DNA from 3 places in the Paenibacillus sp. NPDC093718 genome. Region 1 is predicted to be linked to each of the others. Evidence: riboswitches for the same ligand, from Rfam matches in the RefSeq annotation. Region 1 holds a riboswitch; each other region holds the start of a gene.
What was found. Region 1 has a riboswitch for ZMP and ZTP ahead of purT (phosphoribosylglycinamide formyltransferase 2). Riboswitches for the same ligand answer to the same signal wherever they lie in the genome.
Positions count from the first base shown of each region.

Region 2: another riboswitch for ZMP and ZTP. It lies ahead of ACQKPA_RS00725 (bifunctional 5,10-methylenetetrahydrofolate dehydrogenase/5,10-methenyltetrahydrofolate cyclohydrolase); the one in region 1 lies ahead of purT (phosphoribosylglycinamide formyltransferase 2).
Region 3: another riboswitch for ZMP and ZTP. It lies ahead of rpiB (ribose 5-phosphate isomerase B); the one in region 1 lies ahead of purT (phosphoribosylglycinamide formyltransferase 2).

Region 1 is NZ_JBNNUS010000014.1:129,092-139,668, forward strand. It holds gene ACQKPA_RS29900 (cache domain-containing sensor histidine kinase) at 1-65, opposite strand, end outside; gene ACQKPA_RS29905 (response regulator) at 71-1,705, opposite strand; gene ACQKPA_RS29910 (MATE family efflux transporter) at 1,903-3,261, opposite strand; gene purT (phosphoribosylglycinamide formyltransferase 2) at 3,571-4,731, opposite strand; ZMP/ZTP riboswitch at 4,828-4,908, opposite strand; gene ACQKPA_RS29920 (ATP-binding protein) at 5,162-6,610, shown strand; gene ACQKPA_RS29925 (hypothetical protein) at 6,637-6,906, shown strand; gene ACQKPA_RS29930 (YdcF family protein) at 6,937-7,569, opposite strand; gene ACQKPA_RS29935 (GNAT family N-acetyltransferase) at 7,896-8,417, opposite strand; gene ACQKPA_RS29940 (DinB family protein) at 8,606-9,076, opposite strand; gene ACQKPA_RS29945 (LysR family transcriptional regulator) at 9,205-10,119, opposite strand; gene ACQKPA_RS29950 (peptidase) at 10,449-10,577, shown strand, end outside.
Region 2 is NZ_JBNNUS010000001.1:143,542-154,118, reverse strand. It holds gene ACQKPA_RS00765 (GTP-binding protein) at 1-967, shown strand, start outside; gene ACQKPA_RS00760 (putative quinol monooxygenase) at 1,152-1,448, opposite strand; gene ACQKPA_RS00755 (nitroreductase family protein) at 1,459-2,097, opposite strand; gene ACQKPA_RS00750 (MarR family winged helix-turn-helix transcriptional regulator) at 2,125-2,583, opposite strand; gene ACQKPA_RS00745 (YolD-like family protein) at 2,781-3,032, shown strand; gene ACQKPA_RS00740 (CobW family GTP-binding protein) at 3,112-4,215, opposite strand; gene ACQKPA_RS00735 (TIGR03943 family putative permease subunit) at 4,212-5,189, opposite strand; gene ACQKPA_RS00730 (permease) at 5,287-6,297, opposite strand; ZMP/ZTP riboswitch at 6,455-6,534, shown strand; gene ACQKPA_RS00725 (bifunctional 5,10-methylenetetrahydrofolate dehydrogenase/5,10-methenyltetrahydrofolate cyclohydrolase) at 6,599-7,447, shown strand; gene ACQKPA_RS00720 (LacI family DNA-binding transcriptional regulator) at 7,744-8,736, shown strand; gene ACQKPA_RS00715 (glycoside hydrolase family 32 protein) at 8,916-10,418, shown strand; gene ACQKPA_RS00710 (sucrose-specific PTS transporter subunit IIBC) at 10,415-10,577, shown strand, end outside.
Region 3 is NZ_JBNNUS010000004.1:158,118-168,694, forward strand. It holds gene wecB (non-hydrolyzing UDP-N-acetylglucosamine 2-epimerase) at 1-749, opposite strand, end outside; gene upp (uracil phosphoribosyltransferase) at 815-1,444, opposite strand; gene glyA (serine hydroxymethyltransferase) at 1,789-3,039, opposite strand; gene ACQKPA_RS13655 (TIGR01440 family protein) at 3,130-3,714, opposite strand; gene rpiB (ribose 5-phosphate isomerase B) at 3,796-4,260, opposite strand; ZMP/ZTP riboswitch at 4,375-4,456, opposite strand; gene ACQKPA_RS13665 (low molecular weight protein arginine phosphatase) at 4,548-5,135, opposite strand; gene ACQKPA_RS13670 (manganese efflux pump MntP family protein) at 5,189-5,752, opposite strand; gene ACQKPA_RS13675 (L-threonylcarbamoyladenylate synthase) at 5,833-6,999, opposite strand; gene spoIIR (stage II sporulation protein R) at 7,605-8,303, opposite strand; gene ACQKPA_RS13685 (FtsW/RodA/SpoVE family cell cycle protein) at 8,557-9,735, opposite strand; gene ACQKPA_RS13690 (FtsW/RodA/SpoVE family cell cycle protein) at 10,043-10,577, opposite strand, start outside.

The sequences.
Region 1 (10,577 bases):
AATCGCCTAATCCATTGCTGAATGGTTGGTTTGATCGAGTTCCGCTTGGCATACGCGATTTTCACCAGATCTACCCCCTCGCTTGTGTCCGGTATTCCTTGGGTGAGTTGCCGACCAACTTCTTGAAGCAGAAGCTGAAATAATTCGGATCGGCAAATCCGACACGCTCCGCGATTTCGAAAGCTTTAAGATCCGATGATCGAAGAAGCTCCTTAGCCGTTTCCATCCGAAGCTGCATCAAATACTGCACGTAGGTCATTTTGACTTCTCTTTTAAACACAACGCTAAAATAGCCTGTACTAATATGAAGCTGCATGCACAGCTTCTGCAAAGATAACTCCGAATCAACGTAATGCTCCCGTGTATATTGGAGTGCCTTCTCCACAATATCTTTGTACGCATGCTGCCTGGAGCTGGCGATATGCTTGCGTATAGTCAAACTAACATCCAGAAGCCAAGCTTTAACCTCCTGCAATCCGGAAAACTTGAAGATCTCCGCATGCAGCTGAAATCCTGTGCCGAACAACGCCTCGATCTCAATCCCGGATTCTTTGGCCGATCGCAATACGGCCGTTACAACCTCCAGAAGGTATACCTGAACGTCCTGAATGGTACATGAGGCGCCAATGAGTTCATCCAATATGTGCGAAATGGCTTCATTCAATTCCTCTTCGGTTCCGAGCTTTAGACTGCGGATCAGCGCTTGCTCCTTTAATTCATCCAGACGAACCCCCTCAGGTCTCGGACGCTCGACATCATCGATGAAGATGACTTTCTCGGCACCAAGAATCAACCGGTAGTCGAGCGCCAGCAGCGCACCCTGATAGGAAAGCTTAAGGTCTGACAGATTCCCCACCTGTGAGCCCACGCCAATCGTAACCGGCAGCTTCAAATAATGAAGAATGCTTTTTAATAAGCGCTCAAGCGTCATCTGCAGCTCGCTAAACCACGCTTCGTCCTCCCTCTCATCATTCGCAATCAGCAGCACAATGCTGTCCTGATATATGAATGCGCTTACAAGAGATAAGGGATCCAGAAGCTCCTTGGCAATGTTCAGCATGGCATGCAGCATTAAATCCAAGTCTCCAGAATGGCGTAGGGAGGCTGTGGAGGTTTGCTCCTTATCAACTGAAGCGGGATATAATGCCATAACCGCAGCCAGGTAACAACCTCCATTCAAAGATAATTCGTAATTTCGAATCTTCTCCTCAATATTCGAGCGGGGCAATTTCCGGGTGAGCAGCGACGCAAGAAACGATTCCCGAAGCAAAGGCAGGCTTGTCCGGTAATGCTCCTTCAATTGGCGCACGTCCTCACGCTCCGCCACCTCCATATCGATTTTGTCCTTGATCTTGTCTAATAACTCCATGAAGCTTTCGGCAGAGAACGGCTTGAGCAAATACTCATCCACGCTGAGCGTAATCGCTTGGCGGGCGTAATCAAATTCGTCATAGCCGGTCAAAATCACGATTTTGCACAGCGGCTGATGCTCCCTTAGCCATGAGGCCAGCTGCAGTCCATCCTGAAAGGGCATACTGATATCGGTAATGACAACATCCGGCTCCAATCGCTCCGCAAGCTCCACGGCCTCTCTCCCGTTCTCCGCCGTTCCCTCGATCGTGAATCCGCAGGCTCCCCACTGGATTTCCTGCACGAGTCCCTCTCTTACGTCGGCTTCATCGTCCACTAACAGCACTTTATACAAGGCAACCCCTCCTGTTCTAATCTGTCAAATTAGTTAAAAGAATCTAATGTGATCTTACCGCGGCCCATCCAAATTGGGAATGCATCATGTTCACGCTGTTTGAGGCAAAAAAAAGAACGAATGCATGGCTCTTGAACAACAGAGTGATTTCTGTTCGTTAAGTCATGATTCGTTCTGAACTCGATTGTATAAAATCCTTACGCCTGAACCGGTATGGAGACGGGATTTGCAGGCTTACTTAACCTTTTAATGCTCAGGTAGTAGGCAATGCCGAGCGGGATGACGGCTCCGAGCCAAGCCAGCGGGTTCGCCAGGCTTGCGCCGAGGAATCCGATTTGCGCGGTCAGGAAGATGGCAGCCAATACCCGCATGATCAGTTCCATGATGCCGGCTACGGTTGGGATAAAGCTCTGTCCCAGTCCCTGCAGCGTGAAGCGGTAGATGAACAACAGCGACAGAAGCAAATAGGTGCTTCCGTTCGATAAGAAATACAGCCTGCTAAGGGACAGCAATTCTTCCTGTCCTTGACCGACAAAGAGGCTGACGGCTGCAGGACCCGCGAATATAACCAGCAACCCCACGGCGATGCTGAATGATCCCGAGACCCATATACATTGTTTAACTCCAAGCTTGATTCGGTCTATGCGATTCGCACCGAAGTTCTGGGCCGCAAAAGTCGCCATCGTAATGCCAAAGGAACTCATGGGCTGCGTAGCGAGCATGTCAATCTTCTGAGCCGCAGTATATGCGGCTACGGCTGTTGCCCCAAGACCGTTAAGCGTAATCTGAAGAATGATGGCACCGATTGCAATGATGGAGGCTTGGAAGCCCATCGGGAAACCGACCCACATATGCCGGCGTATAAATGTCCAATCGATGGACCAATCAGCATTCTTGAACTGCAGAAGCGGAACCTTTTTATGAATGTATAACAAGCAGAGCAGGCAGGAGAACAGCTGCGATACCACCGTGGCAAGCCCTGCTCCGGCTACTCCCATCTTGAATACAAGAATAAATAACAGATCGAGTACGATATTCAGAATGCTTGCGACCACCAAGAATAGAAGCGGCGTCCGGCTGTCCCCAAGCGCTCTGAGCAAGTTCGCCAGCAGGTTGAACAGGACGGCTGCGCCAACACCCCAATTAATGACGATTAAATACGAATAAGCATCATCCAAGATTTCTGCCGGCGTGTTCATCATGACGAGGACAGGTCTCGTGAATATGACACTAACAATGGTCAGAAAAACTGTGAATACAAGGCTAATCCATATACTCGTTCCCACGCTTTTGCGAACGCCCGCGATATCCTTGGCGCCAAAACGCTGCGCCGTTATGATGGATAAACCTGCCGTCAAGCCTTGGGCAAAGCCAATGACAAAAAACAAAATACTGCCCGTCGAGCCAACGGCCGCAAGTGCGTTCACACCAATGGTGCGCCCCACAATCAGGGTATCCGCCATATTATAAAATTGTTGAAAAATATTTCCGATCAAAAGCGGGATCGTAAACATGATGATCAGCTTGATCGGACTTCCTTGCGTCATGTCTCTCATGTAGATTCTCCTATGCCGTCATAAACGTTCCTCTATATATTTATTGATAATATAATGCTATAAACTGTGCCTATAGAGCAGCACCTTGAGAACATTATAATGGGTGAGGGTCGTTTGTATTCTTGTGTATCTTATCATGAAAGAACATAAATTTCTGCATATTTATCATCAAAACCATAACGAAAACAAACCATGAGAATCAGAAAAATTCATCTCCGAATCTAATCCGCGAAATAACTTCAATAAAAAAGATCAACCGGTAATCGGTTGACCTTTTTGGAATCACCACCCTAAGAAATCGGGGAATGATTATGCTTCTTCAACAGCAAGCTTATCCAAAGCCTGCTTCGCACGCGAACGTGCTTCCTCCACTGCGCCGGCGGTTGACAACGCAACTGCGACTCGTCTTCCGACCTTGGTGACCGGTTTCCCAAAAATACGCAGCTGCGTATTTGGAACAGCCAATGCCTGCTCGGCACCGGTAATTGTGTAGTTCTCCAGCTCTCGCGCCGCTTTCAGCGGACGGCTGGCTCCCGGCGTTATCAATTCGATCTCCGGGATCGGAAACCCAAGAATGGCACGGACGTGAAGCGCGAATTCAGATAAATTTTGCGTGACCAGCGTAACCAAGCCGGTATCATGCGGTCGCGGAGACACCTCGCTAAAATACACTTTATCCGCAGCCAGGAACAATTCCACACCAAACAATCCATAACCGCCAAGTTCGTCGGTAATCGTCCTTGCAATATATTTAGCTTCTTCCATTTGCTCTTCGGACATGTTGTGCGGCTGCCAGGATTCGATATAGTCCCCGCTCTCCTGAATATGTCCGATTGGCGCACAGAAGCTTGTTCCATTGACAGAGCGAACAGTCAGAAGCGTGATCTCCGACTGGAACGTAATGAATTCCTCAATGATCACTCTGCCGTTCTGCACGCGGCCGCCTTCCATGGCGATGTTCCAGCAGGACTCGATATCCCCTTCGGAACGGCATACACTCTGGCCTTTGCCCGAGGAACTCATCAGAGGTTTAATCACGCACGGAAAGCCCATGTCCAGGACAGCTTGTTTAAATTCCTCATAAGTATCGGCAAATCGATAGCCCGCAGTAGGCAGCCCCAACCCCTCGGAAGCTAACCGGCGAATCCCTTCACGATCCATCGTCAGCTTCGCAGCTCTGGCCGTAGGAATAACCCGGTACCCCTCTTCCTCCAGCTTAACTAGCTCCGAAGTAGCAAGAGCCTCGATTTCAGGTACGATCAGGTCCGGCTTCTCCTGCTCAATGATTGCGCGTAATTTTTCCCCATCCAGCATATCGATGACATGGCTGTGATCGGCAACATGCATGGCAGGAGCATCGGCATAACGATCGACGGCTACGGTTTCAACACCCAGTCTCTGCGCCTCAATCACGACTTCTTTTCCCAGTTCTCCCGATCCTAGCAGCAATATTTTCTTCGTTTTTAACATCGTTGTCGTATCCCCTTTTCGTAGTTTCAGAGATTTATAGAAGCAGAAAATAATAATAATAATAATAATAAAGAGGTAAGGGAAATAAGCTTCCCTTACCTCTGCCCAGGCGTACGGCCGTCGTCACCTATGTGCTCCCTCATGGTCCCCCATGCTACGCCAGTCACACATAAACCTATACATTGTTATATAAATCATACTGAATCTTCCCGTTAATTGCAATATCACCGTAAGGCCACATTAGAATTTAGACTTCAGCATATCGATTGCATCCTTCAACGATTGTGAAAGCCACTTCTTGGGGTGGATTTATCGCCAAAACGAGAAGTTTCGTTAAAGATCTATCGCTTTAAAGGATTGATGAATGATATGGACCAACATATAATATGGATAAATTCATTCCTGTCAGAAATTTGAAAGGAGACTTGCAGTGCTGCCTTACTCCAACTCTAATCCTGATTTTGCCTTTGAACAAGCCGTATTCGGAATGGCAATGATATCGCTTGATGGTTCGATTCTTAAGGTCAATTCGGCACTAAGTGAACTATTGGGATATTCGCAGCAGGAGTTAACTGCCGGGGCGCCACAAGAAGATAACAGCATCCGCGCCTTATTGAATCAAGTGGTTCGGAACGCGAGTGCTGCACAGGATCATCAGCAATCCATCACCCAGTTTGAATATATTTACCACCATCCATCCGATCGTGAAATATACCTCAGTGTACGTATCAGCGTTAAGCAGGAGCTGAAGCAGAGTCGCGGTGGCTACTTGGTACAGTTTGAAGATCGAACCTTGCTGAGACAACTCATGAAGCAGCTTGAGCTGAAGGAACAGAAGCTGAACGAGAAGGAAAATTCGTTTCTGCAGCTGCTGGAAGGACTTCCACTCTCCGTACTCATAACAAAAAAAAGCATTATCCACTATGTTAATCCTGCGGCGCTCAGACTTGTTAACGCTGCGCATCCCCAAGACGTCTTGGGGATTTCAACAGATGTGATCGTCGACGAATCGTGCCATAACGAGCTTAGCCTGCGAAGGGCAAGGTACACCGAGAGTGGGAATGGAGAGCTCGGAAGCTTCAATTATCTAATACGCTGTCTGGACGGACAAAAGAAGATGGTCGCCGGGTTCACGTTAATCATCAATTATGAAGGCGAGAAAGCGGCGGTCGGGATTTTCAAAGACATCACAGAGCAGCTGATGGAAGAGAATCGTGTGATGCAATCCGAGAAGCTGACCACCGCCGGCCAGTTGGCCGCCGGCATTGCCCATGAAATTCGAAATCCCTTAACTTCGATTAACGGATTCGTAAAATTGCTGCGATCTGCGGAACGCAGCAACGAGCTCTATTTTGAAATCATTGAATCGGAACTCAAACGCATCGAGCTCATAGTCAATGAACTCCTGGTGCTCTCGAAACCGCAGAGCGTTCATGTCAGCGGACCCATCGACGTGTCTGCCATTATGGAACAGATCATTACGCTTATGAAGGTTCAAGCAGCCCTCAAAAATATCGAGATCATCCCTCATTATCCGATGGCACCCGTCTTCGTCCAGGGTGAAGTAAACCAGCTCAAGCAAGTGTTCATCAATCTGCTGAAAAACGCAATGGAAGCGATGAATCAAGGCGGAACCATTACCCTGGACATTTTGCACAACGCTCAAGAGGTTCAAATCATCGTGCAGGACGAAGGGATTGGAATGACGCAGGAGCAAATCCAATCCCTGGGACAGCCCTTTGTTACGACCAAAGACACCGGGACGGGACTCGGACTGATGATTACCAAGAACATTATTCATAATCATGGCGGTACGATGAACGTCGAGAGCATACCCGATCATGGGACAACCTTTACGATCCATTTACCGGCTTTATAACGCATACATATAACGGAGGAAAAGGCATGGACAATCAGGAACCAAAAACACATAAACAATTTGCGATGGACTGCTTCAATCAAGTATGGGACATCTTGGAGAACATTGTCGGATCATCGGTAAGCCTCGAGCCATTCTATATAGGTTACGGGTATGAAGCGGAAGCCCGAGCCTATCTGCTCCTGGGAAACAAGGAGCAAGCTCTCTTGTCCAAAGAAAAAGCGACAAGGTATCTTGATAAGGTAACCGATAAGGAGAGTCATCAGATGCTTGCGAACGATCTCAAGAATCTGTAATAGGACACGGCCTTCCTCTGCGCGGATCCTTTATCGGAATGGTGCAGCCAGTTGATAACCGATGTAATAAAAGACTTCTCTGATTAAAAAAGGAACTTTGCTTCTCAGGCTCTGATATGCACTCCGGGCTGCGGGTGAAGGATTGGCTTCCAATCCCATATCTTGAGCCATCATCATCGCCCGCTTCATATGCAGCGGGTCACTTACAATGAGGTAAGAGGACAACCCTGCTGAATCTCCTACCTTATTGGCAAAGTGCAGATTCTGCTCGGTGATCGTTGAAGCCGTCTCGACAAGGATGTCACTCTCTGGAATATCGTGCTCGATGGCATACTGCCTGGCAACTTCCGATTCGGCAAGTTCATCCTCCGAACTGCGTCCCCCTGTAAATATCAGCTTGTCTACGTACTGCCGGTCATACAGCCATAGTGCATGATCGATGCGTCCCTGAAAAACAGGCGATGGCTCCCCTTCCCATACAGCAGCCCCCAGCACTATGGCGGCATCAGACGGGATATTTGCTGTTCTTTGCGCATAATTCCATATGGTGATGCCCACATATAGCGTATAAATTAGGAGGATTCCAATGAATCCCGCCAACACATGAATCATGGTACGCTTTCTTCTGCCCCGAGCTTCCCTTGCCGGCATATTTCGTGTCATGCTGCACCCCCAGCGCCAAATCTTAAATCTACCTTCAGTATCCATTCTATCATGTTCAGCAAAAAAGCCTGCTGCTCCCTTATTGAGAGCGTCAGGCTTACTTTGCTGTTAACCACCGTTATTCATTCTGGCTCTACCGATGATAACATGAATTCGAATCTACCGTTTAATCCGCATCATATCCGTGAACTTTAACATGGAGTGAGTGGATCCTGTTCCGTCATTGCTTATCAACTTCCCTTATTCACAGATTTTATAACAAATAAGCCCAATGCATCTCATTGTTATAAGAGATACATTGGGCACAGCATATTATAACAACAGAACTATGAAATTGTACGCCATTCAGACTTCAGCATCGCATAGTAATACTCATCCCACCAAATATCGCCACGAGGAATACACTGTTGAAAATAGCCTTCTCTCCTCATGCCCAGCTTCTCCATCACTCGATACGAAGGTGTATTCTCAGGCTGACATGTCGCAATGATCCGATGCAACCCCAATACCTCGAAACCGTGCTGAAGCAAAGCTCTGGCAGCTTCCGTGGCATACCCCCTACGGTGATAGGTCGAATTAAACACCCAGCCGATTTCATAGGTATGCTGGCCGAACCATGGATGAAACACTACGTGTCCAATCACTCGTTGTTCCTTTTGCAGGCAGACGGCATAATGATGAGCTTTATCGCCCTTGTTCTGAGCAAGAAATTGTTTTACTGTTTCTTCCGTATGCACGGGCTCAGGCATGTAATGCATCACCACCGGATCGGATGTATATTGCAGAACATCCTGCCAATCTTCTGGTTCAAACTCGCGAATTATTAATCTTTCCGTTACGATATCCATTTGCCCGACTCCTCTTCAAGTTGTATTCAAGTGTCCTCTTCATACCGCACACTTCAATACAGGGGCAAATGCGATTCGCCGTATATACAAATCTTTCTTAATTACGCCGGGTCACCCTCTTTCACTTTACCAGCCTTCTCGGATATATATTCGCCATAAAGTATTAGACTCCTGCATAATATGTCAAATTACTGGATATTTTGGCTGAGTATCGATTTCATCTTATCAAAATGCATGCCTTCATGATACAAGCAAAAGCTTAAGAATTCTTCAACCCGGGTTAACTTTAAACCTTTGGAGGTTGTATAAGGGGAGAAGACCGTATCGTGCAAATGCGCGTTGTACCTGTGTTCGATTCGATGGACCTGACCCTCAAGCAGTTCGACAAGCTCGTGCATGGATGGCCACGCTTCGCTAATCTCCTTTGGTTTAGAACCCGATCGGAACAGCTGGGTATATTCAACGGGAAGGGTCATGGTTTCTCCATTCACGCCGAACGCAAACCTTTCCGTTATGAATAAAACATGTCCCATATTCCATTTCACGTGGTTATTCATTCCACTCGGAATCAACTCCGCTATCTCATCCGGGAGATCCCTAACGAGATTCAACGTTTGTGCACGCACAAATTCCAAATGTTCAAACAGGTATGCTCTCATGCAGCCCACTCCTTCTCATTTTTATCCAGCGTCCGCTTTAACCGAGTGTACTCCAAATGCGGATAAAGAAATAATACTGTTTTCACCCCGTTTCATAAAAAAATGGATCAATCAAGGGCAAGCCTTCATCATCCATGGATATACTGGTTTTTTTCGCGGATATCCGCTTGAATATAGGAAATAAACGAATGGACTTGCGCAGGTCTCGCTTCTTGTCTCTTGGTGCATACCCGAATAGGGTGCGGGAAAGTTACGCCTGACACTTTAACCTTGCCAAGTTCGCCCGAAGCCAGTTCTTTCTTGATAGAAAGAGCAGGAACCAAAGCAGCCCCGTATCCCGCTTTTACCGCTTCAATGGATTCCTTCAACCCCTCTATCGTTATGGAACGGCGAGGTTCGCGTGCATCCGATGACTCAATCAACGACCATAACTGTTTTCGCGTGTAACTTCCTTCTTCCCTCAGCACAAAGGGTTCCTCCATAAGCTCAAGGAAAGTTACTTCTTTACCGGCTAGTCGATGAAGGGCAGGCATAGCAAAAATTAATTCATCCTCCATAATTGTATAGGTCTCGATATCTTCCGCTTCAATGGGCCAGTTGCCGCATACGATGGAGATATGCACCGAATCGTCCTGTAACCGCTGCAGCGCGGTTCGGGAATTTCCTTTCAGCAGTTGCACATCCATCCTTGGATGCTCCTGCTTATACCCAACCAGCCATCCGGGCAGCAAAGCGCTCTCGGGCAGCTCCGTGGCGCATATTCGCAAACTTCCCTGCTGACCGGACTTGATGGCCTCCATCATCTCTTCCATCTCGGCTTCCATCGCAAATAACCGCTGGGAATGCCTGGCCAACGCTATACCTGCTTCAGTCAATTGAATATTGCGTCCGTTCGCCTCAATCAATTTCATGCCAAGCTCCCGCTCCAGATTGCGGATTTGGGCCGTAACGGCTGGTTGACTTAACAGCAGATTGCCGGCCGATCTCGTAATGCTTCCCGTCTTGGAGACATCATTAAAAATGCGTAGTGCATGAAGATTCATAGGTCATCCCTCGATTCTTGAACTATTCACCTGGTCAATCTGTTGCAATCAGTTAGATCGTTTATATCCTAAATGAAGCTCATTTGTAAACTGCTGAATCGAATTTATGACACATTGAGAGATGTGCATCGAATATAAGGACTCTGACTTCTTGATGATTGAGTTCGCAATCAGCCTGATGATCCGTCTTCATGATTATTCATGGTGCTGCAACCTTTTATCATTTCTCCCGTCTATAGTGGTGCAGCAAGTACATTTTACCAATTCATGATACGACTTAGCTGGAATCCTAGCGTTCTAGGATAATCTACATTTGGAGGATACCTACCATGAAAAAAATCTACAAAGTACTAGCAACCGCTACGGTTCTCGCGTTGGCGGCACTGCCAATAGCAGCGAATGCACAGGCCGTCCCTCCTGCTACAGCCCATACGGGACAAGGCAACATCACGAACCAG
Region 2 (10,577 bases), on a different contig from region 1:
TCTGGTGCAGGAAGTTCAGAAGCTGGTGCAGGAGAAACGGTTTGATTATATTCTCATTGAATCGACGGGTATTAGCGAGCCCGTGCCCGTTGCGCAGACTTTTGTCTATCCGGATGAGGTGTCCGGTGTCCAGTTGTCCGACCTAGCCCGGCTGGATTGCATGGTGACGGTTGTGGACGCGAACCGTTTCTGGAAAGACTTCTCTTCGGGTCAAAGCCTGCTCGATCGGAAGGAAGCGCTGGGCGAAGAGGATACACGGGAAGTCGTGGATCTGTTGATTGATCAGATTGAAATGTGTGATGTACTACTATTGAACAAATGCGATTTGGTAAGCGAAGACGAATTGGCCAAAGTGGAAGGCATACTTCGTAAGCTTCAGCCCAGCGCAAAAATCATACGCACTGTGAAGGGACAAGTCGCCCCAGCGGAAATTCTGAATACCGGTTTATTCGATTTTGAAAAAGCCAGTCAGTCCCCCGGCTGGATTCAGGAGCTTCAGAAGGAAGAGCATGTGCCGGAAACGGATGAATACGGCATCAGCTCTTTTGTATATCGGAGAAGAAGACCGTTCCATCCGGAGCGGCTGGCTGATTTCATGAGTGATTGGCCGGAAGAGGTCGTACGCGCGAAAGGGATCGCTTGGCTGGCTGTGCGTGAGGATGTTGCGGCAAGTCTAAGTCAGGCGGGACCTTCCATTCAGTTTGGGCCTGCAGGTTATTGGGTGGCTGCTTTAACCGAGCAGGAGCAGCAGGAGCTGCTTCAGAGTGAGCCGGATGTGCAGCGAAAATGGGATGGCGTCTGGGGAGATCGGATGACCGAGCTTGTGATGATCGGGATACGGATGGAGCAGTCACGAATCGAGCGGGAGCTGGACGAATGTTTGTTGACTGATCAGGAAATGCAGCTGGATTGGTCGACCTTTAACAATCCGCTGCCATGGATGGCAATCGAAGAGCTATCGCTGTAAGGCTTAGGATATGTTCCCCTTTGTAGACAGTGCTGAAGAAGAGCGCTACAGTTTACTTAAAGGGGACTTTTTTATGGAAAGTTTATAAAGAAGAATCCGAAATAATAGGGATATAATCATTTAATAAAAAAAGCCAAACTCGTCTGAACGAGTTGGCTTTTTAATAGTGACTGCAGTCTGTTAATTATTTGTTTATCGGTTGGCCTGCATATGCTTGGACATTTAGCGGAGCTGTCAGGTATTTTGGAGCTTTAGCTACAAATGCCTGAAAATGGCTGCTCGCATTGTGGAGCCCCACAGCTTCCTGGTCTTTCCACTGTTCAACCATGAGATACGTGTTATCCTGCTCCGTATCTTTAAGCAGCTTATAAGATTCATTTCCTTGTTCCGCGCGGGATGCCTCAATAAGTTCTTTTACGGATTCCAGAAATTCTGCCTCTAGTTCACTGTTTACTTTCATTTCTGCATGAATAATAATCATCGCTATGACCTCACTTCCACTCTGCAATACGATCAATAGGAAGACGGGTCGTCAAACGCGCTTCTTTGGCAGCTTTACCTACAGAGATGAGCATTACCGGCACATAACGTTCTTTCTCCATACCAAATGCCTCTGCAATTCGGGATTTGTCATATCCGCCAATGGGGTTAGTGTCATATCCACGGGCACGAGCAGAAAGCATAAGCTGCATGGAAACCAAGCCGCTATCTATAAGGATCATTTCACGGAAAGACTGTGCCGGAATACGTCCGAACAGATCGGTATAGTTTGCCATCATCTGATCTTTAATCTCTTGTGGCAGATAACCACGTTCCACAGCGCTACCCATAATTTCATCTGCATTGTCGAATGCGTTCATATCTCCAAATACAGCAATGACTGCGGAAGAAGTTGAAACTTGCGTTTTGTTCCCTGGTGCAAGCTCTTCAAGCGTCGCTTTACCTTCTGGGCTATCAACGACAAGAAATCTCCAAGGCTGAAGATTAACGGATGACGGAGCCAAAGTCGCTTCTTCCAAAATTTCAGTCATTTCTTCACGGCTGATTTTGACCGATGGGTCGTATACCCGCACAGAGCGCCGGGAAGTAATAATTTCTTTATAATTATTGTTTAGGGAAGTTACAGTCATGATATTCTCTCCTTTAATCTCTATAAGTTAATTGGTCTTACTTGGTTCTTTCATTTGTTGAATCTGGCTGTTCAGTTTCTGTAGAGTTTGAACAAACGCAAGTCGTTCTGATTCCGTGAGGTCTGCCTGCAGTTCCTCCATAAAGCGATCTTTCTCCGCCTTAAACGCTGCTACTTTACTTTTGCCCACTTCAGTTAGCTGAACCAACGTAATCCGGTTGTCATTCTCACATCTGGTACGGAGAAGTATTCCTTCCGCTTCCAACTGCTGAACATGACGGGTCACCGCAGCTGGATCAATAGACACTGCCTTCTGCAAATCCGATTGGCTAATTTGGCCCCCCGTCAGTTTGCATAGGAGTTCGAGCCGATTGGGACTAACTCCAGCACATCGTTCAAACCGGGTCGAAATATGCTTGTTTAAATGCATTAGCAAGTACAGCAGGTCTTCCGTATGGCACGTAGAGATTATAAAGACCCCCTTCAATTCATTGACTCCTCAATGTTTGATGGGTCAACTATATACCTTTGTTTTCTGAAAATCAAGTCTTTTGCATAAAAAACTGAATCGGATTTCATGTATAATAGGAAGTAGATTCCTAATTCATAGATTTGAGGAAAGATTTGTTTTCATGGAGAATGTAATGCTAACGCATGAACAACATAAATCAGGAGGACAAGGTTATGGCAAAAGCAAAAGTTCCAAAGAGACCCACTAGAGATGAGTTTGTACTGGAAGAGCTCGGAAATCAGCTTACGGAAGCTTACCAGGAGGAATCGGTCATCGTACTGACGGTCTGGGGATGGGAAGAGGCAGTCCGCGGACAAATCGATCAAATGGACTCTCGCACAGGGAAGGTGCACATGAAAGTGAATGGCGTCATTACGAAGGTTCCCTTTATGGACATTATGGAAGTGAATTATCCAAGGGACTAATCAGAATTATATCGAAAAAGGAGATCCTGCGAGGATCTCCTTTACTTTATCTCTGTCTAACTAACCATCCATCCAGCTGTCATTGTACCACGCCACTGAGCAAGCCTTCCCACTCCTGAACCATGCGATTTTTGTCCAGACGATGGCCGATCAGCGTAAGATATCCGCGTTGCAGCTGCAGCGTGCTTGGCTTACATTCAAGCTCTGAACCCGCCCACTGAACTAGAGAGGGACCCGTCGAGAGATGGATGTAACCTTTGGCCCGAATCAGGCTGGAGCCAAGTGCAGCGAGAAACGTTTCGATCACGCTCAACTGAAGCGGGAAGGGGGATGGAGCAGATAAGGTCAAGGTATCCAAGCCCGTGAAGGATGTGCTGCTGTGTCCGGACTCTTCTCCGTGCAGATGACTATGGTGGTCATTGACAGATCTCTCTGGTTGGTGGTGCGCATGCTTGCTGTGATCATCAGTCAACGGTTTGTCTTGCGTACGATCCGCAGGATTTCCTGGCTTCCCTTGCGAAGTTGGAAACGAATGGCTCGGGTCCTTAGAGGGCTCAAGCTGAAGCTGAAGCGTCGAAAACACTTCATTTTCATCCAAACGGCTGTAGTCGGTTACGGCCAGACTTGCCGTCGTGTTTATTTTTCTAATGGAGCTCATGACTTTGTTGATCTGTTTAACGTCGCAGTCCCCCGCCTTGTTAAGGATGATCATATCCGCGAAGCTGATTTGTCCCCGCAGGGTACGCACCAGTTCACGACTGGATGCAAAGAAGCTGTTGTACTCGAGAAATTTGCCGCAGTCGGCCAAGGCAATTTTGCGCTGGATCGAGATTCGATCAGCCAGGGACGGATCCTGCAGATCCTCAAGAATCTGTTCAGGATTCGCCACGCCGGTCGTTTCGATGAATATGAGATCCGGCTTCTGATCTAATAGGGTTTGTAATGCTTGACCCAGCTCGTCTCGCCTGGTGCAGCAGATACATCCGTCGAGCAGTTTCTCAATCGGAAGATCGGGGATTTGGCCGGAAACCGTATCGCCATCCACATCTTGTTCGCCCATCTCATTCATAAGCACAGCGGTTCTCCACTGCCGCTTGGCGGCATATTCTAGCAGTCTGAGCAGCAGCGTGGTTTTGCCGCTCCCCAAAAATCCGCTAATCAGTACAACGGGTATCTTGTTCATTTATTTGTTACCTCCTTGGTCTCGTTATCATTCGAATACAGCTCGTCAAACTCCGCGACGGAGTCCAGATTCGTGAAAATGTAAGGGGATGCCGGCTGTTCGATCGGCTGAATCTGCTCCGCCTGAATTTGCAGAGTCTCTTTACCATTCAAGGTGGCGACCTGGATCGTGCCATCAATCTGGACCCACGTATCATTAGTGAACGACGCAGCATTCGTGCCGCGCACAAGAACCCCGAACGGTACGGCGTCTGCCGTGCAGCACATCACGAGGAATCGGCTGACGGCAAAGGTATCCTCATTCATATGTACGTCGCGGAAGACGAAACCTTGCACCGTGATGGTTTTTCCTTGAAAATGCTCTTTGTACATATCCATAGCCCCGACGGTTTCTGAGAAAATGTCCGGTTCTACCTTAATGACGGGCAGTGTATATAAGCGCTTGGCAAGCTCTGCAAACTCCACACTATAGATGTCCTTGGCAACGAATCGTTCGTTCAATGCGATGTCTGCTGCTGCTCCTTGATCAATGCCGGGTAATCGCTTATTTGTGCCTGAAAAGGCGGAAGTGTTGCGGTCTTCGGTTTTACGCCGTACATCGGGATTCGGATAGGTGTAGATCATTCCTTTTTTGGCTGCCATATCGCTGCCCAGGGCCTGGTCCGGCAGGAGCAGGCCAAACAGCAGCGGCACTGTGAATAACCCGTATACCGTTACGTTTTTGACAAGGCCGGTAGGCAGGGGGTGCTCGCAATCACACACCTCTCCGGAATCGCCCGCAAGGGAATGCCACATCATCCCGAATGCAATGAACAACAACGGAACCGGGCAGAGAAGCAGCAGGGTCTGCATATGAGGCGCTAGGTAATATTCGAGCGAATCTGAAGCATTCAGATGCATGATATAAGCGGCGAGAGCCGCAACAAGCAGCGACCGGAGCGTATAGTGAATCCGTATCCTCAAACTGGACTTCATCCTCCCAATCACCTCCAATCTCAAGCGGATACCTGATGATCCTAAACGGTCCCGGTAATCTCGTTTGGTATTTCGTCAATCTTTCATCCTTAGGCAGCTATCCACCCAAAAGAGCGTTGACGGCTACAGAGCCGATAAAGACAAGCGTCATCACCAGCAGGCTTAAACCAATTACGAATTTGGTCTTGAAGGTAGCCGACAGCATGAGCAAGCTTTTGAAATCCAGCATCGGGCCGAGCACGAGGAAGGATACGAGCGGACCTACGGTAAAGGTGTGAGTGAACGCCGATGCCACAAAGGCATCCGAAGTCGAGCAAAGGGACAGAATGAAAGCAAACCCCATCATGAACAGGTAAGAAGCGGTGGGACCGTTCCCCAATGCCAGCAGCTCTTCTCTAGGGATGAAGGATTGGATGCAGGCTGTCAGGAATGCGCCAAGAACCAGGTATTTGCCCATTTCGATCAATTCGTCTCCGGCGTGGACAAACAGGCTTCTCCAAGTTTTGGGATGCTCGTGCAGCTTGCGTTCACCAATGGCGGAATCTTGTTCGGTAAACTCTTGTAAGGAACGCTTGAGCGGGTTGTTTTTTGAAAAAACATAGACGAGCAAACCTACCGTTACCGCGACTGCAAAAGCCAGTCCCATCCGGCCGATCGTTACTTCGGGATGCGAACGGAAGGCCATGATCGTTGCAGCGAACACAATGGGGTTCAGGATAGGTCCGCTGAGAATAAAGGTTACAGCGATGTAGGCAGGCATCCCCTTAAGCATCAGCCTTCGGACGACCGGAATCATCCCGCATTCACAGATGGGAAACACGATCCCCAACATGGAAGCGAACAGGACGCCGATGACCGGATTTTTGGGCGTGATCCGACGCACCCACTGTTCTTTAACAAACATTTGTAAGAGGGACGAAATTAGCACCCCAAGCAGCACAAAAGGAAGCGCCTCAAGGAAAATGCCCGTAAAAACCGTTTTTACCTGCTGTATGTCACGGCTTGATATTAGACTTGAATCGTTCTGCAGCCATATCGTCAAGACCGGTATCACGAAGACAAGCGGAATCATGAAGGGCAGCATTTTGAAGATTACCGGATATTTCATTCGGGCCTCCTGGAGCGAATTGTTCTTAGGACATTCTATGCTTGTACCATCGGCAACATACTAGATTCTTGCAAATTAATCAAAAAGATTACGATTTGATACGTCAACTTCATGAACGGTAGCGCGAAGTCCAAAGTCGTGGTATATTTAAAAAAAGTTATCTGTGTGTTACTGGCGTAGCTTGGGGTACCAAGAGGGAGCACATAGGATCATATGCCGTACGCCTGGGCAAGAGGTAAGGAGACGATTAGTCGCCTTGCCTCTTTATGTTTTTAATACAATGGCGAAGGAGCGGATTAGCATGAGTAAGGAACCCGTAATTTTGGATGGAAAAAAGGTATCCGATGATATTAAGGCAAAGCTGGCGGTGAAGGTACAGGAATTGAAGCAGCACGGGATAACGCCTTGTTTGGCAACGATTCTAGTTGGCGATGATCCAGCTTCGGCGACCTATGTGCGGATGAAGGGAAATGCTTGCGAGCGGCTTGGCATCATATCCAAGAAAGTGGTGCTGGAGACATCGACCTCGACTGAGGAGCTGATCGCCGCGATACAAGAGCTGAACGAGGATCCGAATGTCCACGGTATTCTGCTGCAGCATCCGGTGCCGCATCATATCGATGAACGGGCGGCTTTTGATGCCATTGCCATTGAAAAAGATGTGGATGGAGTAACCACGCTCGGTTTCTCGCAAAATGCGTTTGGTTTTGCCGATTATCCGTCTTGTACGCCTGCCGCGATTATTGCGATTATGGATTATTATGATCTGCCGATCGAAGGGAAGCATGCCGTGGTGGTCGGACGCAGTCCGATTCTGGGTAAGCCGGTATCGATGATGCTGCTCAATCGCAATGCTACCGTTACGATCTGCCACTCGAGAACCAAGAACCTCGGGGAGCTTGTGTCCCAGGCGGATATCGTGGTTGCGGCCGTAGGCAAGCCTAATTTCATTCAAGGGCACTGGATTAAGCCGGGAGCCGTTGTATTGGATGCCGGCTACAATAAAGGGAATATCGGCGACTGCGATTATGAAGCCTGCGCGAAGGTGGCATCTGCGATTACACCGGTACCGGCTGGTGTCGGCCCCGTTACGATTGCTACATTGCTGAAGCATACCGTCGAATCGGCCGAGCGAACCGTGCAAGCCTAAAGGAAAGCCATAGACCATTTGCATATGAATTAAGGGTGCGCCCATGAAGAATCCCCTTCGAATCGTTTCATTTCTAGTAAGAGTCTGGAACATGGAAAAGATATGGCTCATGCAATGATAGGCTTGGAGTCTCCATTTCACGGATCCCTGGACGTCATGGTATAGTTAGGAAAAAGCGAAAACGAAGGGGAGAGATTCATGCACAAACGAAACATGATCAATTGTGCTGCCCAACTAGGAGCTGTGGAGGACAATCTGTTCGTTGCAGCGCCGCAAGCGGCTCCCGGGAGCACCGAATGAAGAACACGATTGCAGATATTGCCAAAAAAGCCGGAGTTGCCAAAAGCACGGTCTCCCGTTTCTTAAACGGAGGTTCCGTCAGCAATGTAACACGCCAAAAAATTGAGCTGGTCATTCAGGAAACCGGCTATATTCCGAATTCGTTTGCACAGAGCTTGAAAGCGAAGAAAACCAGCATGATCGGCACCATTGTACCGCGTCTGGATTCATTCTCAGCATCGCAGACCGTTGCCGGCATGGATGAAGAATTAAGGAAACACGGTTATCAGCTTCTCATAATCAATGCAAGCCAGGACTTATCCAGGGAGATTGAAGCGCTGTATGATCTCGCTAGGCAAAAAATATCTGGCATTATTTTATTTGCCACTCAAGTGACGGAAACCCATCTTGCCGCGATTAAAGAGATCGGCATCCCTGTCATCCTGTTAGGACAGCAGCATAAGGATGTTCACAGCATGATTTATAACGACTATGCCGCAGGCTATGACATGGGCCGATATGTGCTGTCCAAGGGACATCGCCATATTGCCTATATCGGGGTGACGGAACAAGACGTTGCTGTCGGAGTTCAGCGGAAGGAAGGGTTTCTGAAAGCAGTAAGCGAGGATAGTGAGGCGGAAGCGGATCTCTATGAGAGCGGATTTAAGATGTCGGATGGTGTAAAGACCGCATGGTCCATTTTTGAGTCGAACCGAACGCTGCCAACTGCCGTGGTCTGCGCTACTGACAACATCGCGTTAGGCGTTATGAAAGCGGCTAATATGAAGGGCATTCAAATTCCTAACGAACTCTCCGTCACCGGATTTGGCGGATACGACGTAACCGAGGTGATTCATCCTGGATTGACAACGGTTAAATATGGATATTCCCAAGCGGGCCATCTCGCCGCTCAGCATATAATGAAGCTGGTCAACGACGAGCCTGTGAATATCCTGACGGTCATGAGTTGCGATATGATTCATCGGGAAAGCGTTGACAATCTAAAATAGGTATTCTATACTGAAAAAACGGAACCGGTTCCAATACTGCCTTTGATAGGTATTGGAGCTGAGTTCATTATTTTTACTCCTGATTGGAACCGGTTCCACTACAGGTGGATTAGGCAGATGTTCACGCATAGCATGATCAGTTTGATTTTTTAGTAAGCCCATTTATAAGGAGAAGAGATATGGACAGAGAACTGAAATACCGACGCCTGGATCAGGCTTCTCCCGAAGAGCTTTCCTCCTTAAAGGAGAAAGTGAAATTAAGCGAATGGAGGCAGAGGTTTCACATACAGCCCATCATGGGCTTGCTGAATGACCCTAACGGGTTTTCTTATTATAACGGGGAGTATCACTTATTTTATCAATGGTTTCCGCTGGGTACGTATCACGGCTTGAAATACTGGTACCATACATCCTCGAAAGACCTGGTGCATTGGAAAAACCAAGGCATCGCCATTGAACCTGGCCACCCGCAGGATGCTTATGGCGCTTATTCGGGCAGCGGAATCGTGAAAGACGACAAACTGTATCTGATGTATACCGGAAATGCCCGGGATGAGGAATGGAACAGGCAATCTTATCAATGCATGGCCGTGATGAATCGCGATGGATTGATCACGAAGCTCGATAAGCCGCTAATCGGCCGTGTACCGGACGGATACACCGAGCATTTTCGGGATCCGAAGGTATGGAAAGACGAAGACAAGTACCGGTTCGTCATCGGCGCCCAAAGGGGCGATCAGACAGGAACGGCTGTCGTATATGAATCACCGGATTTGCTGGATTGGACATGCAAAGGGGAAATCCAAACCCGTCTTGAACATTTCGGTTATATGTGGGAATGCCCCGATTATTTTGAACTGGAAGGACGGGGCGTGCTGCTGTTTTCGCCGCAGGGGCTGAGTCCGCAAGACGACGAATACCGGAACATTTACCAATCCGGCTACATCTTGGGCAAGCCGCTGGATCGGGACACGCTGGAGTTTAAACACGGCTCGTTTTACGAGCTGGACAGAGGTTTTGATTTCTACGCACCGCAGACCATGCTGGACGAGCAAGATCGGCGCATCATGGTAGGCTGGATGGGTTTGCCGGAGGTCGTCTATCCAACCGACTCGCATGGCTGGGCGCATTGTTTGACTATTCCGCGTGCGCTCTCGTTCCGTGAGAGCAAGCTGATCCAGGAGCCGGTCCCCGAGTTGGAAGTGCTCCGCGATAAGGCCATGGAAGCAGCGGATACACTTTACAGCGAAGTGAAGAGTTATGCAGGAGTTGAGGGGACCGTATTCGAGATGATATGCGAGTTCCATGCGATCGAAGCGGACGCTGTTGGCATTGAGTTTCGAGCCGGCGAAACGGAGCGGACGGTCATCTGGTATGACGCTCTCAGGCAAAAGGTTACACTGGATCGCTCATCATCGGGTGCAACGATTGTGAGTGATTACGGAACGACACGAACCTGCATGCTGCATGCCAAAGTAAACTCGATCAAATTCCATCTTTTTGTGGATATTTCTTCGGTAGAGGTGTTCGTTAATGATGGCGAAGAGGTATTTTCGAGTCGGATATTTCCAAAGCGGGACAGCCGTCATATACGATTTTTCGCAACAAACGGCAGCGTCGGCTTGAAGGTCAAGAAGTGGGATCTTGCCCAAGCCGTAAAAGATATAGAAGGGGATGAATGAACATGGCAGCGGATAATCGGAAAATTGCAAGGCAGGTAGTGGAAGCCATCGGTGGCAGGGAGAACATCGCTTCCTTTGCTCACTGTGCTACGAGACTGCGAATTATGGTACACGATCAGAAGAAGATTGACCAGAAGAAGGTCGAGAATATTGATAAGG
Region 3 (10,577 bases), on a different contig from region 1:
GCCGGCTCTTTAACAGCTGGGCTCGGATGTACAGGATATACGATGGCAATATCCTCAAATTCATCGGCAATGCGCTTTACCGCTTCAAATATTTGACGATGCGGCTCCCCTTGGGATTCGCGCCGGTGTGCCGTCATCAGGATCAAGCGCTTGCCCTGCGCCCAGTCCAGAACCGGATGGGTATAACCTTCACGCACCGTGTACTGGAATACATCCGTAGCCGTGTTACCCGTTACATAAATGCGGGAATCCGGCTTGTTCTCCTTGCGGAGATTCTCGGCGGACCAGTCCGTCGGCGCAAAGTGAAGATCAGCAAGCACCCCGGTCAGCTGACGGTTCATCTCCTCCGGATAAGGGTTCAGCTTGTTCCATGTGCGCAGTCCCGCCTCCACATGGCCGACCTGAATCTGCTGCAGAAAGGCTGCATAGCTGGCCAGGAACGTTGTCAGCGTATCGCCGTGCACCAATACAATATCCGGCTTGGCTTCACGCAGAACAGGCTCAAGACCCTCCAAAACGCGCACGGTGATCTCGTTGAGCGTCTGACGGTCCTTCATGACATCCAAATCATAATCCGGAACAATCTTGAACACATCCAGCACCTGATCCAGCATTTGCCGATGCTGCGCAGTAACACAAACGACCGATTCGATATGCTCTGGGTGACGTTGAAGCTCTAGAATTAGCGGCGCCATCTTGATTGCTTCGGGGCGGACCCCAAATATCGTCATCACTTTCACTTTTGACATGTTTGAAAATACCCCTCTTTGCTTGTTTTCAAATATTCAAGACGTACGAGTGACTGGCTTGGCTCTTATTTCGTGCCGTACAGCCGATCCCCTGCATCACCAAGGCCCGGTACGATGTAACCATGGTCGTTAAGACCCTCATCGAGAGCAGCAACATAAATGTCCACGTCCGGGTGGGCATCATGGACAGCTTTCACACCTTCCGGTGCAGCCACGAGGTTCATCATCTTGATCTGGGTACAGCCGCGTTTCTTCAGCACGTCGATAGCAGCGATAGCGGATCCGCCCGTTGCGAGCATCGGATCAATGACGATCAATTCCCGTTCCGTTACATCGGTTGGAAGCTTCGTATAATATTCAACAGGCTGAAGCGTTTCGGGGTCACGGAACAATCCGACATGCCCTACCTTTGCCGCTGGAAGCAGCTTGACAACTCCGTCCAGCATGCCCAGACCGGCGCGAAGGATCGGAACCAAGCCGAGCATGCGGCCGGAAATGACTTTCCCTTGGGTTTCAGCGACCGGCGTCTGCACGGATATCGATTCAAGAGGAACCTCTCGCGTAATTTCATAAGCCATCAAAGTCGCGACTTCGTCTACCAATTCGCGAAAGTCTTTTGTGTTAGTCCGCATATCGCGGATAAATGTAAGTTTGTGTTGAATCAACGGGTGATCACAAATCACCAATTTTCCCATGTCTGGTCCCTCCGGTTTGAGTACAAATGTTATTTCAATATGGGCGTTAAATATTTGTGAGCTCCATAAATCCTGTCTATTATATCATTCCCTCTAGTCAATTGACACCTGCACGGGTCATGTTTTATTCCATGAGTTTTTGACCTTATAACGGAATCGGATCTTCTTCTGCCCTGAACCTAGGTTTTCCATTCTCGCCTATATTGATGCTAACCGCGAAAGGGCCTGACTGGGAAAATGAGAGCATAGCAATCTGGCCAGAATGTTCATAGCTCCTAAAAGGACCCCACCTGCATCAGGCGGGGTCCTCTTATCATAGGCTTCTTATGCGAAGGAAACTGTGATTAATATTTCATTTCAGCATAGAGAGGATATTGATCTGTAAGCTCAGCCACCAAACGGCCTGCTTTTTCAAGCGTTGCCTCGTCTTTCGGCTGCTTCAAAGTCATGGCAATAATTTTCGCGATGGTAACCATCGCTTGCTCATCCATACCGCGGGAAGTAACCGCAGGGGTACCAATACGGATACCGCTCGTTACGAACGGGCTGGTCGGATCAAACGGGATGGCATTCTTGTTCACGGTAATTCCGATGGAGTCCAGAACTTTCTCCGCGTCTTTGCCGGTGATGTCCAGATTACGGGTATCCACCAGCATCAGGTGGTTATCAGTTCCGCCGGAAACGATGTTCAGGCCTTCCTCGATCAGGGTATCGGCCAGCACTTTCGCGTTCTTCACGACATTCTCTGCATACGTCTTGAAAGACGGATCCAAGGCTTCGCCAAGCGCAACGGCTTTGGAAGCAATCACATGCATGAGCGGGCCGCCTTGGGAGCCGGGGAATACCGCTTTATCAATCGCTTGCGCCCAAGCCTTTTTGCACAGAATCATACCGCCGCGAGGTCCGCGAAGGGTCTTATGCGTCGTTGTCGTTACAAAATGGGCATGCGGAACCGGATTCGGATGAAGACCAGCCGCAACAAGTCCCGCAATATGAGCCATGTCAACCATGAACAACGCGCCTACGTCGTTGGCGATGGCTGCAAGCTTTTCAAAATCAATAATGCGAGGATAGGCACTTGCACCCGCCACGATCAGACGAGGGCGATGCTTGAATGCCGCTTTGCGGACTTCGTCGTAATCGATCAGGAACGTGTCTTCTTGCACGCCGTAGGCAACGAAATTGTACAGAAGACCGGAAGCGTTAACCGGGCTTCCGTGAGTCAAATGGCCGCCATGGGCCAGGTTCATGCCGAGCACGGTATCTCCAGGCTTCAGGGCTGCCAAATATACCGCCATGTTCGCTTGGGCACCGGAGTGAGGCTGAACGTTGGCATGCTCGGCTCCGAACAATTCTTTGGCGCGGTCACGGGCGATATCTTCCACGATATCCACACGCTCACAGCCACCGTAATAGCGTTTGCCAGGGTAGCCTTCCGCATATTTATTCGTCAGCACCGTCCCCATTGCTTCCATAACCGCTTCGCTGACAATATTCTCAGAGGCAATCAGCTCAATGTTGCTGCGTTGACGCTTCAGCTCCAAATCCATCGCTTCCAATACAGCCGGGTCACTCTTCCGCAAATGTTCCATCATGTTCATATCCTCCCATAATCAATCGTTATTTTTTCTTGCAAACTTAAAACTACAAGTAATCATCATTAAAAAAGCGAGTTCTCATTCGAATCAATCGCACAACGTGGAATCATCCGTCTGCTCAAGCCGGTACACCGCACGCTCTCCGCCAATCAGCTTCGGGCGGGTATATGCCGCAGTTACGCGCGCCTCCCCGATATAACGCTCGGTCGGCCGGAACGGAACCGCCACTCTCCGCAAATGCATGCCGATCAGCGTCTCGCCGATATCGACACCCGCATGGGCTTCAATCGATTCCGCAAGGCAGGGCTCCTTCATGCGGCGGTAAGCTGCGGAAGCCATCGACCCGCCCGCACCCGGAATGGGAACTGCCGCCACTTCCGTCAAGCCCAGCCGCTCGAGCAGCTCGCGTTCCATGACAAGCGCACGGTTCAGATGCTCACAGCATTGATAGACCACCGCGAAACCGAATTCCGTTTGAACCTCGGCAATGCCCTGAAGGAGCTGCTGAGCCGTTTCAAGAGCGCCGCCTGTACCGATCCGGCGTCCGACCACTTCACTGGTGCTGGCTCCGATGACCAGCACTTTACCCGGGCCTAAGACGGCCGCTTCGGCCAGTTCGCGGACAATACGCGCTGTCTGTTCGTTCAAGGAAACCTTGGAGATATCCGTCATGTCACAGTCCTCCCGATGATTTTTTCACAGAAGATGCTTCAATCCCATATCACGATAGCCGCAGCTGTATTACGCGTTCACTTATCGCGATACATTCTTCAGGTAACGCTCCTCTATGGCCTTGATCTTGTTCACGCGGCCGACATGGCGCTCGCCATGACTGAAATCCGTAGTCAGCCATGCGCTGACGATTTCGGCAGCAAGTCCAGGACCGACGACACGCTCACCGAGCGCAATCACGTTGCTGTCGTTATGCTCGCGCGTCGCTTTGGCCGAGAACACATCATGTGTCAAAGCGCAGCGAATGCCCGGCACCTTATTGGCCGCAATACTCATGCCGATCCCCGTACCGCAGATCAGAATGCCGCGGTCCGCTTCACCCGAGACGACCTTCTCGCACACCGGAAGGGCATAATCGGGATAATCCACGGAATCGGAACAGCCGCAGCCCAGATCCTCCACCTCGTGGCCAAGACCCCGAATGACTTCCACGATCTCCTCTTTCAGACGAATGCCGGCATGATCCGTACCCAATGCAATTTTCATCTATGAAAAACCCCCTCGTATGTTCGCTTTTGCGTTTTAGCTTGTTTCATTATAACCCAAATCGGGCGCAAAAGACGAAAAAAGAGCAGTCGGCGCACGTATTGTGCTCCAAATGCTCTTTGCCCAGGCGACCGGCCGTATATTCCGATGCTCCATCGTGGTTTCATCCACTTCGTCGCCAGTTACACCGGATCATTTGTTTTTCACCTTCATCTTAAAGCAATACCATGCGAAAGGCAAGTGGCTTTTTAGCCCAATGGCAGGCTTCATATCTCTAAAGGCAAGGCTTAGTTATGCCGATCCGCTTCCAGCTTGTCCAAAAGACGGAACAACGCCGTCCGTATCTCTGCGGCCGTGGCTTCATATTCCTCCCGCGAGCCCCCGAAAGGATCGGAGATATCGAAGCTTGGGATGCGCTGACGCAGCTCGATCAGACGCTCTCGGTCACGGTCGCTGACATCGCGGCCCAGAGATCTGGCCAGCTCAAGCGCGGCATACAGACTATCCTGCTCCCGCAGATCCTCCAGCACCCGGCGGTCATCCTCAACAAACTCTTTCAGCGTGTGCATCTTGTCTGCGGCGTGCGGGAACTGCCTTATAGCATACTGCTTATGCGACTGGGTCAGCGTCAGAATCAGGTCTGCCCACTCCACCAGGTTCGCGGTCAACGGTTTGGACACCAAGTGTTCCTGGATATCCTGGTCTCGCAGTATGGATTCCGCATGATGGGACATCGGCATTCCATCCACGGCCGAGACACCGGCGGACTTCGTTTCCAACGGGACGCCCCGTTGTTTGGCAAGCTTGCGCAGCATGCCTTCAGCCATCGGACTGCGGCAGGTATTTCCCGTGCAGACAAACAATATATTTTTCACGGTCCCATTCCTCCCGTTCGTAGGTCTTTGGGGTTATTGTAACAAATATTGCGTCAAAAGATAAACATGATGCCAAAGATGACCAAAATCAGTCCGCCCAGCATTTCACCGTACTCCCCCAGCTTATTGCTTACCTGACGGCCAAGCAGCAAACCGAGAATGGACAGCAAACCGCCCACGACCCCGAAGGAAATTACGATTAACAGCACATCATCCACAAACATTCCGAGCGAAACGCCTACCGAGAAGGAGTCGATGCTGACGCTAAGCGAAAACAGCAGCATGCCTAAAAATGCGGTAGGATGGATTCGCTGTCCCTCTCCGCCCCGCAGGGCGTTATACATCATATGCCCGCCCAGTAAAAGCAGCAGCCCGCCAGCAGCAAGCCCTGTGACGTGGCCCAGTAACATGCCAACATAGCGGCCGGCAAATAAGCCCAGCAGCGGCATCAGCATGTGAAACAACGCGATCATGAAGCTGATGCCCAGCATATGGCCTAAGCGCATACCGCCTCTCATTCCAACTCCGATTCCAAGCGAAAATGCGTCTAACCCGAGTGCAACCGCCATCAGCAGAATCGCCGCAAGCTGTCCCGATTGGACAGACGCCTCCAGCATGCCCATTCCCCCAAGTCCCATGGTCTTGTACACCATATGCGGACAAGGGGTAAATGATGCCAAAAGCCTTCAGCCGCAGCTCAATTCACGTCGATGATGTGGTGTCCCGCGGCCTTCAGCAGCCGGTTCATGACGGCTGCTCCAAGGCCTTGCTCCGGGCACGCTTCGGCCAGAATGAAGGTTGCGCCTTCGTCATCGAACCGGCGCAGGCCGGCATACAGCCGGCGGGCCGCTTCCTCCGGCGCGACCAGGCTGCCGAGCGAGACGGCAACGTCCGCGCGGTAGTGACCGATGTGCTCGTCGAACGACAGCACGCCGGTCACCTCCCCGCGTCGGGCGGCCGCCTCAAGCTCGGCCGCGATGCGTGCCGACACCGCGTCGGCACGCGGGCCCTGCACCACGCACATCGCACCCTTCGGTGCGTAGTGCGTGTACTTCATGCCCGGCGAGCGCGGCGCCGGGCTCTCCGCCTCCCCGGCGGCGCGATGCAGCGCCGGGTCCATGCGCACGCTTGCCGCAACGGAGGCAAGCTGCTCGGCCGTGACGCCGCCCGGGCGGAGCACCGTGACGGCGCCGTCTTCGCCGACTTGCACCACCGTCGACTCGACCCCCACCCCGGCAGGGCCGCCGTCGAGAACGCCGTCGATCGCCCCGGCCAAATCCTCCAGGACATGGCTGGCCAGCGTCGGGCTTGGCCGACCGGAACGGTTCGCGCTCGGCGCAGCCAGCGGACGCCCGGCTGCGCTGATCAAGGCCAGCGCCACGTTGTGATCCGGCATCCGCACGGCAACGGTATCGAGCCCTGCCGTCACACGAGGGGATACAGCACCCGGTTTAACGGGCAGTACCAGCGATAGCGGCCCAGGCCAGAACCTTGCCATCAGCGCCCTTTCTGTCTCATTCACATGACGGACCAAACCGTCAAGCTGAGTAAGCTCCGAAATATGCACGATCAATGGATTGTCCGACGGCCGGCCCTTCGCAGCAAAGACACGCTCGACCGCTTCCGTATTACCGGCGTCTGCGCCAAGCCCGTAGACTGTTTCCGTCGGAAAGGCCACCGTTCCGCCCCGCTCGAGCACCTGCCCCGCTTCCTCCAGCGCCTGCTTCGCCTCCTTCTCCAAACTCAAGCTCTCCCTGGAAAGCGAGTTCGATACATGCCACACTTCGGTTGAATTTACAGCAGCCTCGCGGAAGCCGTTATCCCGCTGCTGGCTAGGTTCCATGCCATTCCCGTTCTGTTCCATTCCTATCCCAAACTTTCTGTATATGAATTATATAAACTCTAACGCATGTGTTGCCTATGCCCCAAAATAAAAAGCGCTTTTCGTTCTTCAGTCCCGTGCCGGTTCCCATTCAAACCAGTCGCGCCAAAGAGAAAGCACTCTTCTAGAGGTTGTTCAAAAAGTCCGCTTTTGATAAGAAAACCAATCGAGGTCAATTCAAGGACGAGCGACATCGATTTAAAGGTAGGTTTTCTTGCGATACAGAATTTCATCAGCGTAGCAAGATAACTTATAAATTCTATATCTAACACGAAGCGAATCAGGAAGCAGCTCGGCATCGAATCTTGAATTCAGCCGGGCCTAAGTGGATGCTTACGAAGTCATGTTTCCTGCGGAAACATCTTAGGTGCTCACGTACCCAAAACAGCAGATGCTTTCGAAGGCGTTTTCTGCGAAAACGTGTAGCTCCGCTCCTCACTCCCTAGCTTCATCCAACTGAAGCGTTTTGAAAAAACGCACATCGGAAGCATAAACTTCGGTGCTGAAAATCCGACTTTTTGAACTCGCACTTCTACATCAAAGTTTATCATACCCGCTCAGGATTGAAAATCAACTCGCTTATAATCCTAAAACAAGCTTACCACCCAGTTCCAAATGCCAATGAACATATCCCACAAGAAGAAGCGGACCTCCGGTTCACTGTCGCCTGCATTCTTCGGCGTTTCCTCTTGGGAAGCCTCGCCGCCGGCCTCTGCTGAAACCGTTTGGATACCTGTGTCAACAGGCTGCGCCGCCGCATCCCCGCTGCCACCATCGATGAAACAAAGCGGCGGGAACAAGACGCACCACCAGTTCTGCCCTTGACCTTCGCCTAAAGTAATCCGCAGCGCATCGTAATCGCCGGCCGGATACACCGTGCCTCCGTATAACTTCGTCGGGAACGGCACGACGCCAAGCTCTACGGTGTAACTGTACGTAATCCCTCTTTTCTTCAACTCTTCACCCACCAATTGGCGGATTTCCGGAAGATGCTGCCGGGTTAATTCTTTGGCGTCTTCCAGACTTTGCGGGTTCTCCAGCTGCAGGACCCAGAGCTGCATTTGCTCAACGACCGAATCACGAATCTCTCGTTTGACCAGTTGATCGGACGGGCTATCGGAATTCGCGAGTATGCGAAGTCGTATCGATTCCTGAGGGATCGGACCGCCAACTACGGAAGCATCAATCTGCTGTCCTTCCCAAGCCATGATGACCATAAACATACAGGATAAGAGCACAACCATTTTTTTCACGATAATACGGAGGGTTTCACTATAATTTTTCATCTCGGACAACCGCCTCTCTATGAACGAAACTCTATGATGCTATCAGTATGTCCGCAGGTAAAAGATATAAACGTTAGAATCTAGCAATTTCGATAAAAAATCATAGATTGGTGCAGCATGAACCAAAAAAAGATGCGATCCCCATTCGGAATCGCATCTTCGGCAAGATCGGTTATTCAGTTCGTCTCATTTCCATACCCCACATTTTTTAACTAAAGATGGGGGGATTATTGAGCTTCCCGCAAAGGAAAGGTTACGCCTGCTTAGAAGCCGCCGGGCGATAGGCATGCGGATCCGGCATATCTTCCTCCACTTCCTGGCCATGCAGCTTGACGCTCATGGCGACCCCGAGACTCGCCATACTGATCACAAGGGACGTTCCCCCGTAACTGATGAAAGGCAGCGTAATCCCCGTCAGCGGCATTAAGCCGATAAACATGCCGATGTTCTCGAAGATCTGATATAGGAACATGGCCACGATCCCTATAATGAGAAACGGCCCCGCACGCTCCCGGGATTCCAGGGAGATCAGGATCAGCCGATGGATCAGGATGAAATATAACAGAAGCAGAACGGAAGATCCGATAAATCCGAATTCCTCAGCAATCTGCACAAATATGGAATCGGAGTAGGCGTAAGGCACTCTACCAGACTGGATCGACGATCCCTGCATGTAGCCCTCGCCGCTCATGCCGCCCGAAGCGATGGCAAGCTTCGCATTCGTTGTATGATAGCTTGCCTTGGCGGTCGCTTTCTCCGGATACAGCCACGGATCAATCCGTTCCACCCAGTGCGGCTTCAGTATTTTCGATTCCAGCAGCTCATCATGATAATGAATATAGGCCTGTGCGCCGCCGAAGGCCACGCCTGCCACAAGCGCAAGCCCAATGAGCGCATGGGAGAACTTGACGTTCCCGATCCAGAGCAGCCCCAGCAAAATGACGACATAACTGAGCGCGTTACCCAAATCATTCTGGGCCATGACGAGCACAAAAGGCACGAATGCCAAGAGTCCGATCGGAACTACGTCCTTCCAGAAGGACAGCAGCGGTTTGTTTTTGCGCACCAATACAAAAGAAAGGAAAATAATCAGGATCAGCTTGAACAATTCAGCAGGCTGTATACTTAAACTGCCAATGTAAATCCAGCCTTGGGCGCCGTTGATATCCTTACCGATAAACATAACGAGGACCAACACGGCCAATCCGCCCAAGTAAATATATTTGGCGTATTTAATCAACAACCGATAATCCAGCAGGCTTATGCCAAAAAAAGCAATAAAGCCGACAATGTAAAAGGCAACCATGCGGAGATGAGAGCCCTCAAATTTGGTGTCAACGGTTGTGCTGTATATCGACGTAATGCTGATACCCATCATCAAAACCAGTACGAAAACAATAACGTAATCCATCTTCTTAAATTTCTGAAGCATGCTTTATGGTCCCCCTGTGCCCGGAGCTGATCGCCCCCGGTTTGCCTATACAGGCATATAACGATTATTCGAAAAGAAAGTTTGACGCTGCTTATCGTTGATACAGACGATATCCGTTAAAAAAGCCTAACGGCAGCACTGCAATGTAGCGTTTCAAGGAGTATGCCTGCTAGCCCCTAATGATTTATTCTAAAAGATTTCCTCCTCTAATACAATTCACGGGCCCTCCTGTAGTTACCGGCAAAAAATACAAAAGAGATGCTGCTTTCAATAGCATCTCTCTGATTCTAAATCCCAATAAACCGAATCAAGCCTGTTTGGGCGGAGCGGAACGGTACGTTTGAGGATTAGGCATATCCTCCTCCACTTCCTGTCCATGCAGCTTCACACTCATGACGACTCCGAGACACGCCATGTTAATGATGAGTGAGGTTCCGCCATAACTGATGAAGGGCAGCGTAATCCCGGTCAAAGGCATCAATCCAATAAACATGCCGATATTCTCAAAGATTTGATACAGCAGCATGGCCACAATGCCAATGATTAGAAACGGACCCGCTTTGTCCCGACTTTCCAATGATATCAAGATCATCCTGTGAATGAGTATGAAATATAACAACAACAGAACGGAGGAACCAATGAAGCCATATTCCTCTGCAATTTGCACAAAAATCGAATCCGAATACGTATAAGGCACACGTGAGGATTGTACGGAGCTCCCCTGCAAGTACCCTTCCCCGCTCATACCGCCTGAAGCAATGGCCAGCTTGGCGTTGTTCGTATGATAACTCGCCTTCGCGGTAGCTTTCTCGGGTACCAGCCATGGATCGATCCGTTCCATC